3 regions of the Halomonas sp. SCS19 genome follow, and region 3 is predicted to be linked to each of the others. Evidence: predicted binding sites of a transcription regulator. Region 3 holds the regulator's gene; each other region holds the start of a gene.
The links. The regulator sigma-54, encoded in region 3, starts transcription at its own class of promoters, with help from an activator protein. The targets are predictions, from matches to a motif close to TGGCACNNNNNTTGCTNT.
Positions count from the first base shown of each region.

Region 1: a site for sigma-54 is predicted at 1,190-1,207, ahead of NFH97_RS06660 (circularly permuted type 2 ATP-grasp protein). Genes of this name have one in related genera too.
Region 2: a site for sigma-54 is predicted at 1,952-1,969, ahead of speB (agmatinase). Genes of this name have one in related genera too.

Region 1 covers NZ_JAMSHN010000001.1:1,564,122-1,567,396, reverse strand. The annotation lists gene NFH97_RS06665 (transglutaminase family protein) at 1-713, opposite strand, end outside; gene NFH97_RS06660 (circularly permuted type 2 ATP-grasp protein) at 1,298-2,755, shown strand; gene NFH97_RS06655 (alpha-E domain-containing protein) at 2,760-3,275, shown strand, end outside.
Region 2 covers NZ_JAMSHN010000001.1:2,575,752-2,579,026, forward strand. The annotation lists gene NFH97_RS11305 (YjiH family protein) at 1-845, opposite strand, end outside; gene speB (agmatinase) at 938-1,888, opposite strand; gene NFH97_RS11315 (sigma-54 interaction domain-containing protein) at 2,120-3,275, shown strand, end outside.
Region 3 covers NZ_JAMSHN010000001.1:239,420-242,694, forward strand. The annotation lists gene lptB (LPS export ABC transporter ATP-binding protein) at 1-372, shown strand, start outside; gene NFH97_RS01025 (RNA polymerase factor sigma-54) at 643-2,055, shown strand; gene hpf (ribosome hibernation-promoting factor, HPF/YfiA family) at 2,215-2,523, shown strand; gene ptsN (PTS IIA-like nitrogen regulatory protein PtsN) at 2,529-3,014, shown strand; gene rapZ (RNase adapter RapZ) at 3,068-3,275, shown strand, end outside.

The DNA of each region.
Region 1 (3,275 bases), 1.3 Mb from region 3:
CAGCCCCAGCCGGGTATCAGTACGGAGAACCAGGCGTGGGAGGCGTCGGCGCCCATCAGTCGAGGCTGTCCTGGAGGCGGTCGAGTCTCGAGATAGCCGCTGACGTAGCGCGCGGCCAGACCCACCGAGCGCAGGGTGGCGATGGCCAGGTGAGCGAAGTCCTGACACACCCCACGGCGATGCTGGAGCACCTGGGACGGTGTCGTCTCCATGTCGCTGAACTCGCTGTCGTAGCGGAATTCCTCATGGATGCGACGGTTCAAGCGCTCCACGCAGTCCACCAGATCGCCACCAGCGGGAAAACAGTCTTCGGCCCAGGCGGCGAGCAGCGGGCGGCGCTCGATATAGGCGGAGTTTTCAAGAAACGGCTGTGCTTCGCGGAAACCTGGCTGGTGGCGGTCTGCCAACAGCTCTCGACACCGCTCCCAGCTAATGATGGCCTGCGGCGGTGTGGCGCGAGGCGAGGTCATGACCTGCGCCTCCAGCGTGACCTCGAGCTGGGTATGGGGGGTGTCGACCGCGAACAGCGCGATATGGTTGCCGAAGGCGTCCTGTCGGCTCTGGCGTAGCGACTCGCCCGGCGAGATCGACAATTGCGCCCAGGCAACCTGCTGGTAGGCCATCTCACGGGGCATCAGGCAGGCCTCGTTCTCGCTGAGTGTCACGATCTCGCTGTAGTGGTAGCGCGTGGTGTGGCGAAGTCGATAGATCATCTGCCGGATCCCGCCGTGCCACCCCTGACAAGGCTGGCCAGACGGCACCGCCTGGCGCCGCTGTCTTGAGCAGGGCAGGACAGCGGTGCGCACGAGCCAGGGAGTGCGGAACGAGAAGAGGCAGGCATGGGAAGCGAGGAGGCTCCTGGGTGTCGGCGAATGTTGCAGAAGGTGACGATATCCCCCCCGAACCGTGGCGACAAGATGTACCCGACTCCTGCCTTTCTCTCAAGCCCGAAAGGTGGGCGTCGTCAGCAGCAGGTGCCATCGACCGGCTTCTGCAAGGGCTGCCGAGGGCTACCGCCCGCGCTTGCCGGGGGGCGCCATGATTGCACCAGATCGGTGCTCGCTGCCCCTTCTTGCTGGTTCGTGGGGCACTTTCGGCAGGAGCAAGTGGTCGCTTTTTGTCCAAATTGCTCAATTGCGCCAGCCCATTCGGCGAGAAGGCTCGGCGCTGCGGCCTATTCTCGGCGGTCTGGTACAGGGCTTGCTATACAGCAAGGAGGGACCCGGTACGGTCGAAGGCGGGGGTGCCATCGTCGTGGTCGGGTCGCCGGATGCCGAAAACAATCGAGGGTGTGCCGATGAGCCATGTGGATTGGCAGCAGTACGACTGCGCAGGGTTCTATGACGAACTGGTGGCGACGCCCGGGATGCCGCGGGAGGCGGCCAAGATGCTGTGTGACGTGCTCGCGGGCTTTGCCCCTGACGAGTTGGAAGAGCGCAAGAACGCAGCAGAGATCGCCATTCGCACCATGGGGATCACCTTCACGGTGTATTCCGAGGGCAGCATGATCGACCGCGCCTGGCCTTTCGACATCGTGCCTCGCATCATCCCCGCCGACGAGTGGCGACGCACCGAGGCAGGCCTCAAGCAGCGGGTCGAGGCGCTCAACCTGTTCATCGACGACCTGTACCACGACCAGAAGGTCGTCAAGGATGGCGTGCTGCCGGCGGCGGTGCTCGAGCAATCCGTCAACTTTCGCCCCCAGTGTGTAGGGATCGATCCGCCCCACGGGGTCTGGGCGCATATCTGCGGCTCCGATCTGGTGCGTGGTGGCGACGGCACCGTCTACGTACTGGAGGACAACCTGCGGATACCGTCCGGGGTGTCCTACATGCTCGAGAATCGCAACGTGACCAAGCGCGTGCTGCCGGAGCTGTTTGCCCCGGGCAAGATTCATCCGGTGGACGACTATGTGCCCCAGCTTTACGACATGCTGGCGGGCATGTCGCCACGCCATTGGGACGATCCCCAGGTGGTGGTGCTGACCCCGGGTATCTACAACTCGGCCTACTACGAGCACGCCTACCTGGCCCAGCAAATGGGTGTGCAACTGGTCCAGGGCCCGGATCTGCTGGTCGATGACGACGACGTGGTCTACATGCGCACCGTCCAGGGGCTGACCCGTGTGGACGTGATCTACCGCCGCGTCGACGACGCCTTCCTCGACCCGGAGGCGTTTCGCAAGGACTCGGTGCTGGGCGTGCCCGGATTGATGCGGGCCTGGCGCAGCGGCAAGGTGGCGCTGGCCAACGCCCCGGGGGCCGGTGTCGCCGATGACAAGGTGGTCTACGCCTTCGTGCCGAAACTGATCAAGTACTACCTGGATCAGGAGGCACTGCTGCCCAATGTGCCGAGCTACCTGTGCATGCTCGAGGAAGACCGCCGCTATGTGCTGGAGCACCTGCATGAACTGGTGGTAAAGCCCGCCAACGAGTCCGGCGGCTACGGCATGCTGATGGGCCCCCAGGCCTCCCAGGCCGAGCGTGATGCCTTCGCCAGGCTGATCCAGGAGAACCCACGCAACTACATGGCTCAGCCCATGCTGAACCTGTCCACCACCCCCACGCTGTTCGATGGCCGGCCCGAGCCGCGCCACGTCGATTTGCGCCCCTTCATCCTGTCGGGCCAGGACGGCGCCTACGTCACCACCGGTGGCTTGACCCGTGTGGCCCTGGTCAAGGGCTCGCTGGTGGTCAACTCGTCCCAAGGGGGCGGCAGCAAGGACACCTGGATCGTCGAGACGGGGGAGGACTGAGACCATGCTGATGCTTTCCAGAGTTGCCGAAAACCTGTACTGGATGGCCCGCTACATCGAGCGTGCCGAAGATACCGCCCGCCTGATCAACGTCTCCAGTCACCTGATGCTCGACATGCCCTACCGCCAACCGCTGGGATGGGCGGCGATGATCGATATCACCGGGGGCGCCGAGGTGTTCGAGACCCTCTACGACGAGCCCAACGATCGCAACGTGGTGCAGTTCCTGTGTGCCGACCGACGCTACTCCGGCTCGATCCTGTCCGCCCTTGCCCAGGCCCGCGAGAATCTGCGCACCACGCGGGACGTGGTACCGCGGGAGGTCTGGGAAGAAATCAACCAGCTCTACATGACCGCCAGTGCCCACGCTGATGCGGGCCTCGGCCCGGGACGCCGAGAGCGCTTTCTGAAGCTGGTGATTCGCGGCTGTCAGACGTTGATCGGGTTGATCGAGGGCACCCTCAGCTACGGTGGGTCACGGACCTTCATGATGCTCGGGCGCCAGCTCGAACGGGCCGAC
Region 2 (3,275 bases), 2.3 Mb from region 3:
TCGTAGTAGGTGTTGGCCTTGCGTGACAGCGGCGGCAGGCGCGGCACGATGACGGCGGCGACCAGGCCGGCCACCACCACGGTCAGGTAGAACGGCACGAACAGGTGGTTGATGCCGATGAAGCTGGTCACCAGCAGGGCGAAGGCGATCGACACGATCGAGAAGTTGGTGGCGATGGCCGAGGCCTCGCGGGCGTTGTAGAAGCCCTGCTCGTATTGCTGGGTGGTGATCAGTACGCCGACGGTGCCGGAGCCCATCCAGGAGGCGGTGGCGTCGATGGCGCTGCGCCCGGGCAGCCCGAAGATCTTGCGAAAGGGCGTGCGCACCATGGAGCCGATGAACTCCATGAAGCCGAAGTCCACCAGGAAGGGCAGCAGGATGGCGGCAAAAAAGAAGAAGGTCAGCAGCACCGGCGCCAGGTCATTGAGCATCACCCCGCCGGTGAAGGAGGCGGTGACCATCTCCGGGCCGACCTGGAAGTAGGTCATCAGCGCGAAGGCGGCGCCGAGGGCGCGCATCACCACCCACAGCGGGGCGATGTCGAACAGCTCCTTCATCGCGCCCTGGCGGGCCCAGCCTGGTTTGGTCAGCTTGACCACCAGGGTCAGCACGATGGACAGGGTGAGCACGACGGTGGCGATGGCGGGCAGGGCGTCGCCGAGGGTGGCCTTGAGCCAGTCGGCGGCCAGACCCATGCCGATGTTGATGGTGTTACCGACCGAGAAGGGCACCAGGAACAGCAGGATGCCGATCAACGACGGGACGAGGAACTTGATCAGACCATGGGTGCTTAGCTTGCCCCCGTCGGTCGTGATCTTGTCGGCAGAATGCAGGTGGGAGGACATGGGCGATCACTCTTTGCTGTTGTAATGGTCGGCGCCCTGACGCGGGCGCCTCGTTGGCTGTCGCCAGGGCCACTCCCTGGCCCTGTGAGGATTCAGTCGCGGCGCGCGACTCCGGGGAGCACGCACAGCATTTCATAGAGCAGGGTGGCGCCCATCAGGGCGGTGTTGCCGCTGGGGTCGTAGGGCGGGGAGACTTCGACCAGGTCGCCGCCTACGATATTGAGCCCCTGGGCGCCGCGCACGATCTCCAGGCCCTGGGTCGAGGTCAGGCCGCCCATTTCCACCGTGCCGGTGCCGGGCGCCACCGACGGGTCCAGGCCATCGATGTCGAACGAGATGTACACCGGGCCATCGCCCATCTGCTCGCGCACCTCGGCCATCAGCGGCTCGAGAGACTTGTGCCAGCACTGTTCGGCCTGGACCACGCGGAAGCCCTGCTGGCGACACCAGTCGAAGTCCTCGGCGGCGTAGCCGGTGCCGCGCAGGCCGATCTGGACGACCCGGTTGGCGTCCAGCAGCCCTTCTTCCTGGGCACGCCGGAACGGGCAGCCGTGGGCCACCTCTTCACCGAACATGTGCTCGTTGACGTCGGCGTGGGCGTCGATATGGATCAGCCCGACCGGGCCATGCTTCTTGGCGATGGCGCGCAGGATCGGCCAGGTAAGGGTGTGGTCACCGCCCAGGGTCAGCGGCACGCAGTCGTGGGACAGGACGTCGTCGTAGAAGCGGCTGATGATGTCCAGGTTCTTCGGCAGGTTGAAGGTGTTGATCGGCACGTCGCCGATGTCCGCCACCTGCAGGCTGTCGAAGGGTGCAGCACGGGTGGCCATATTGTAGGGGCGCAGCATGCGCGATTCGTCGCGGATCTGGCGCGGCCCCAGTCGGGTGCCCGGGCGGTTGGAGGTGCCGATGTCCATGGGAATGCCGATAAAGGCGGCGTCCAGACCCTCGGCGCTGGTCTGGGTGGGCAGACGCATCATGGTGGCAGGGCCACCGAAGCGCGGCATCTCGTTGCCGCCGAGAGGTTGATTGAAGTCGCTCACAGGGAACTCCTGGCATCGTGGATGGGGACGGTCGCGGCCCTGGGCCTGACGGTTGTTATGGGTGATGCAGACGTCGTGCCATCTTTTAAGCATTTATACTAAAGATGTAATAGAGGTGCAGGGATTCCAAGGGAAGGTCTGCTGTGGTGATAGACGTGATCCAGAAGTGAATCGCGATCCCGACGCATCGTGATACACTTCTGAATCAATGATGCATTTATGGATCGCTGGATGAGCGACGACGACACCAAGATTCTCAAGACCATCATCGACACCGCCCACGACCACTTCTTCATCGTCGCGCCGGATGGTCGTATCCGCGACGTCAGTCCCGGGGCGGCGGCGGTCTACGGCATGTCCTGCGAAGAGCTCTGCGCCACCAGCGTGCAGCGGCTCGAGGCCGATGGCGTGCTGACCCCGTCGGTCAGCCTGGAAGTCATTCGCAGCGGGCGGCCGGCCCAGCTGGTCCAGCGCACCGGCACCGGACGCAGGGTCATCGCCCAGGCCCATCCGGTATTCGAGGGTGAGCGGCTGGTGGCGGTGGTCAGCCGCTCCATGGACTTGACCGATCTGCAGCTGCTGCAGCAGGAGTACGCGCTGTTGCAGCGCCGCTTCAGCGAGCACTTGCGCCGGGGCCATGCGCTGGAGAGCGACAGCGAAGCACTCGAGGCCGAGCTCGATGACCTGGAGGTGAAAAGCCAGCTGATGCGCGAGGTGGCGCTGCTGCTCAAGCGGGTCGCGCCCACCGACGCCACGGTCTTGATGCTGGGCGAGTCCGGGGTGGGCAAGACCGCTTTCGCCCGCCAGCTGCACCGTTGGAGTTCTCGCCGCGATGGCCCCTTTATCGACGTCAACTGCGCCGCCATCCCTGAAAGCCTGTTCGAATCGGAGATGTTCGGCCATGAAAAGGGCGCGTTTTCCGGCGCCGCGCCGGGGGGCCGCAAGGGGCTGATCGAGCAGGCCGAGGGCGGCACCCTGTTTCTCGACGAGATCGGCGAGTTGCCCCTGGCGGTGCAGACCAAGCTGCTCAAGACCATCCAGGACGGCAGTATTACGCGGCTTGGGGACAGGGCCCCGCGACGGGTCGACTTTCGCCTGGTGGTGGCCACCAATCAGGACCTGTCGGCACGGGTCGAGCAGGGCCTGTTTCGCCTGGATCTGTACTACCGGCTGAACGTGATTCCGGTCACCCTGCCGCCCCTGCGCGAGCGCCGCGAGGATATTCCCGGCCTGGTCGAGCGCCAGCTAAAGCGCCTCAATCGGCGTTATGGACGCGACAAGATGCTGGCGCGAGACGTGTGGCAGGCACTGATGGGCTGGGATTGGCCGGGCAATGTGCGTGAGTTGGAAAACACCCTGGAAAGGGCCTGGTTATCCAGTGACGATG
Region 3 (3,275 bases):
GAGCAACTCCTCGAGGACTTCCACGTCAGCCATATTCGCGACAACCCCGGCATGAGCCTGTCCGGCGGGGAGCGGCGCCGGGTCGAGATCGCCCGCGCCCTGGCCACCGAGCCGGCCTTTATCCTGCTCGATGAACCCTTCGCCGGGGTCGACCCGATCTCGGTGGGCGAGATCAAGTCCATCATTCGTCAACTCAAGGCCCGCGATATCGGCGTCCTGATCACCGATCACAACGTGCGCGAGACCCTCGATATCTGCGATCGTGCCTACATCGTCGGCGACGGCCAGATCATCGCCGAGGGCAGCGCCGAGTCCATCCTCGCCAACCAGCGCGTCAAGGAGGTCTACCTGGGCGAGAACTTCCGCCTTTAGACCGCAGGGCCGCCCGACAGCCGCAGTCGCATCAAGCGGCCGCAACACTTGCCAGCATCAGCATCCAACCGCCGGCCCCGAAAGGGTCGGCCTCACCTTGCACACAGGGCCTCCCTCGAAAGAAGCACCTCCCCCCCTACCAAGTTGTTCCACATCGACCTTTTCACTCCCTCCCACAGGTCAAAAAACACCAACTTGGCAAGATGCTTGCATGTCTGATGACTCGTCGTTAGGGTAAAGCCTTTCGACAACACTGGTGGATCCCGACCCATGGCCCTCAAGGCGTCACTGCAGCTGCGCATCGGTACCCAGCTGACCATGACCCCGCAACTGCAACAGGCGATCGGCCTGCTGCAGCTTTCGACCCTGGACCTGCGCCAGGAGGTCCAGCAGGCGCTGGAGGCCAACCCCATGCTCGAACTCGAGGACGAGTTCGGCGAACAGCAGACCAGGGAAGCCGTGGAAGATGACTGGGCGGATCAGATCCCCTCGGAGCTCAGTGTGGACAGCGACTGGTCCGACACCTACCAGGACCTGGGCACCACCCCCGCCGGTAGTGGCGAGGCGCCGGATTTCGAGCGCCAGGCAAGCTCCCAGTCACTGCACAGCCACCTGAGCTGGCAACTGGCGATGCTCGACGTCAGCGACCAGGAGCGCCTGATCGCCGAGAGCCTGCTCGACGCGGTCAACGCCGACGGCTATCTCGAGCAGACACTGGATGACATCGCCCAGGGGCTCGAGCAAGACGGTCGTCGCCCCCCTCCCCTCGCCGAGGTGGAGGCGGTGCTGGTTCGGCTGCAACAGTTCGAACCGACCGGAGTGTTCGCCCGCGACCTGCGCGAGTGTTTGATGCTGCAACTGGATAGTCTGCCTCGCGATACCGTCCTGCTGCCCCAGGCCGGACGACTGGTAAGACAGTTTCTCGAGGCGCTGGCCAGCGGCGACCGACGTCTGCTGAAGCGCCGGCTAGGACTCGATGACGACCAACTCGACAGCGTCATCGAGCTGATCCGAAGCCTCGACCCACGTCCCGGCAGCCAGTTCGGTGACAGCGATAACGACTACGTCATTCCCGACCTGGTGGTACGCCACACCGAAGAGGGCTGGCGCGTTGAACTCAATCCGGATGCAATGCCCCGACTGCGCATCCAGCCCGACTACGCTGCGCTGATTCGGCGCGCGGACAAGAGCCAGGACAACCAGTTCCTCAAGGACCACCTGCAGGAGGCGCGCTGGCTGATCAAGAGTCTGTCCAGCCGCAACGACACCTTGCTGAAGGTCGGCCGGGAAATCATGGTGCGTCAGATCGACTTCCTCGAGCAGGGAGAAGCGGCCATGAAACCGTTGGTGCTGGCCGATATCGCAGACAAGGTGGAGATGCACGAGTCCACCATCTCCCGCGTGACCACCCAGAAGTTCGTGCACACGCCTCGCGGCGTGTTCGAGTTGAAGTATTTTTTCTCGAGCCAGGTCGGCCAGGATGGCGACGCCCATTCCAGTACCGCCATTCGCGCCATGATCAAATCGTTGATTCAAAAGGAACCTGCCCGCAAACCTCTGTCGGACAGCAAACTGGTGGAATTGCTGGCGGAAGACGGCGTCAATGTCGCCAGACGCACCGTGGCAAAGTACCGGGAAGCCATGAATATTCCGTCTTCCAGCGAGCGCAAGCGACTGCGCTGAGGCCTTGCGCTGCGGCGTCGCTAGCCTAGTTATCGGGAAAGCGCAAGCACTTGAAATTTCGCATGACATCTGCGTCTTTCTGCGTAGCGTCGAGGGGGTTTGCAGGATCGGAAAAAGGGTTACAATCAAGCCACCACCCGAAAGAGCAAGGAGCCTGTCATGCAAGTCAACATCACCGGCCACCACGTCGAATTGACCGATCCCCTGCGTGACTACGTACAAGAGAAGCTCGCCCGTGTGGAGCGCCACTACGACAACATCACCAACGTCCAGGTGACCCTCTCGGTGGAAAAGGAACGCCAGCTGGCCGCCTGCACCCTTCACGCCGCCGGTGCCGACCTGCATGCCGAAGCGCAGGACGGCGACATGTATGCTGCTATCGACGCCCTTGCCGACAAGCTGGACCGCCAGCTGGTCAAGCACAAGGAAAAATCCCAAGCCCGCGCCCAAGGCGCCGGAATTCGCTGACTCTCATGACATTGGAAGCCATTCTCCCTCCCGAGCGCACATTGTTCGATGTCCCGGGAGGCAGCAAGAAGAGGGTGCTGGAGTTTTTCAGCACCTTCATTGCGCAGAACACCCCGAGCCTGGACAGCCAGGAGGTCTTCAGTCGGCTGATCGGACGTGAGCGCCTGGGCAGTACCGGCATCGGCAATGGCGTCGCCATTCCCCATGCCCGCAACCCCCACTGCAAGGCGCCCATCTCCGGCTTCCTCAAACTCGCGGAACCTGTCGACTTCGATGCCATCGATGGTGAGCCCGTCGATCTGGTGTTCGTGCTGCTGGTGCCGGAAGAGGCCGACGACGCCCATCTTGCCCTGCTCGGCCAGGTCGCTGGCGTCATGAACGACGCCGACACACGTCACCGTCTGCGCCACGCCAGCTCCCAGCGCGAGCTTCACGAGCGCCTGCAGGAAGCCATCCGCCAACAGGCGCCAGGGGACGACACTCCCTCCTGATCGCGGCCTTGCCTAGGCCATCAGCAATGGACGCCTGCCCAAGGAGACAGGACATGCAGCTCGTGATCATCAGTGGTCGCTCCGGCTCGGGAAAGTCCGTGGCCCTTCAGGCCCTGGAGGACCTGGGGTTCTACGCCATCGACAACCTTCCCGCGACCTTGCTGGGCGCCTTGGTGGACGAGCTGGAAAACGGTCATTCCCGCCGTATCGCCGTCAGCGTCGACGCCCGCAACCTGCCTGAGGCGCTGGAACGCTTCCCCG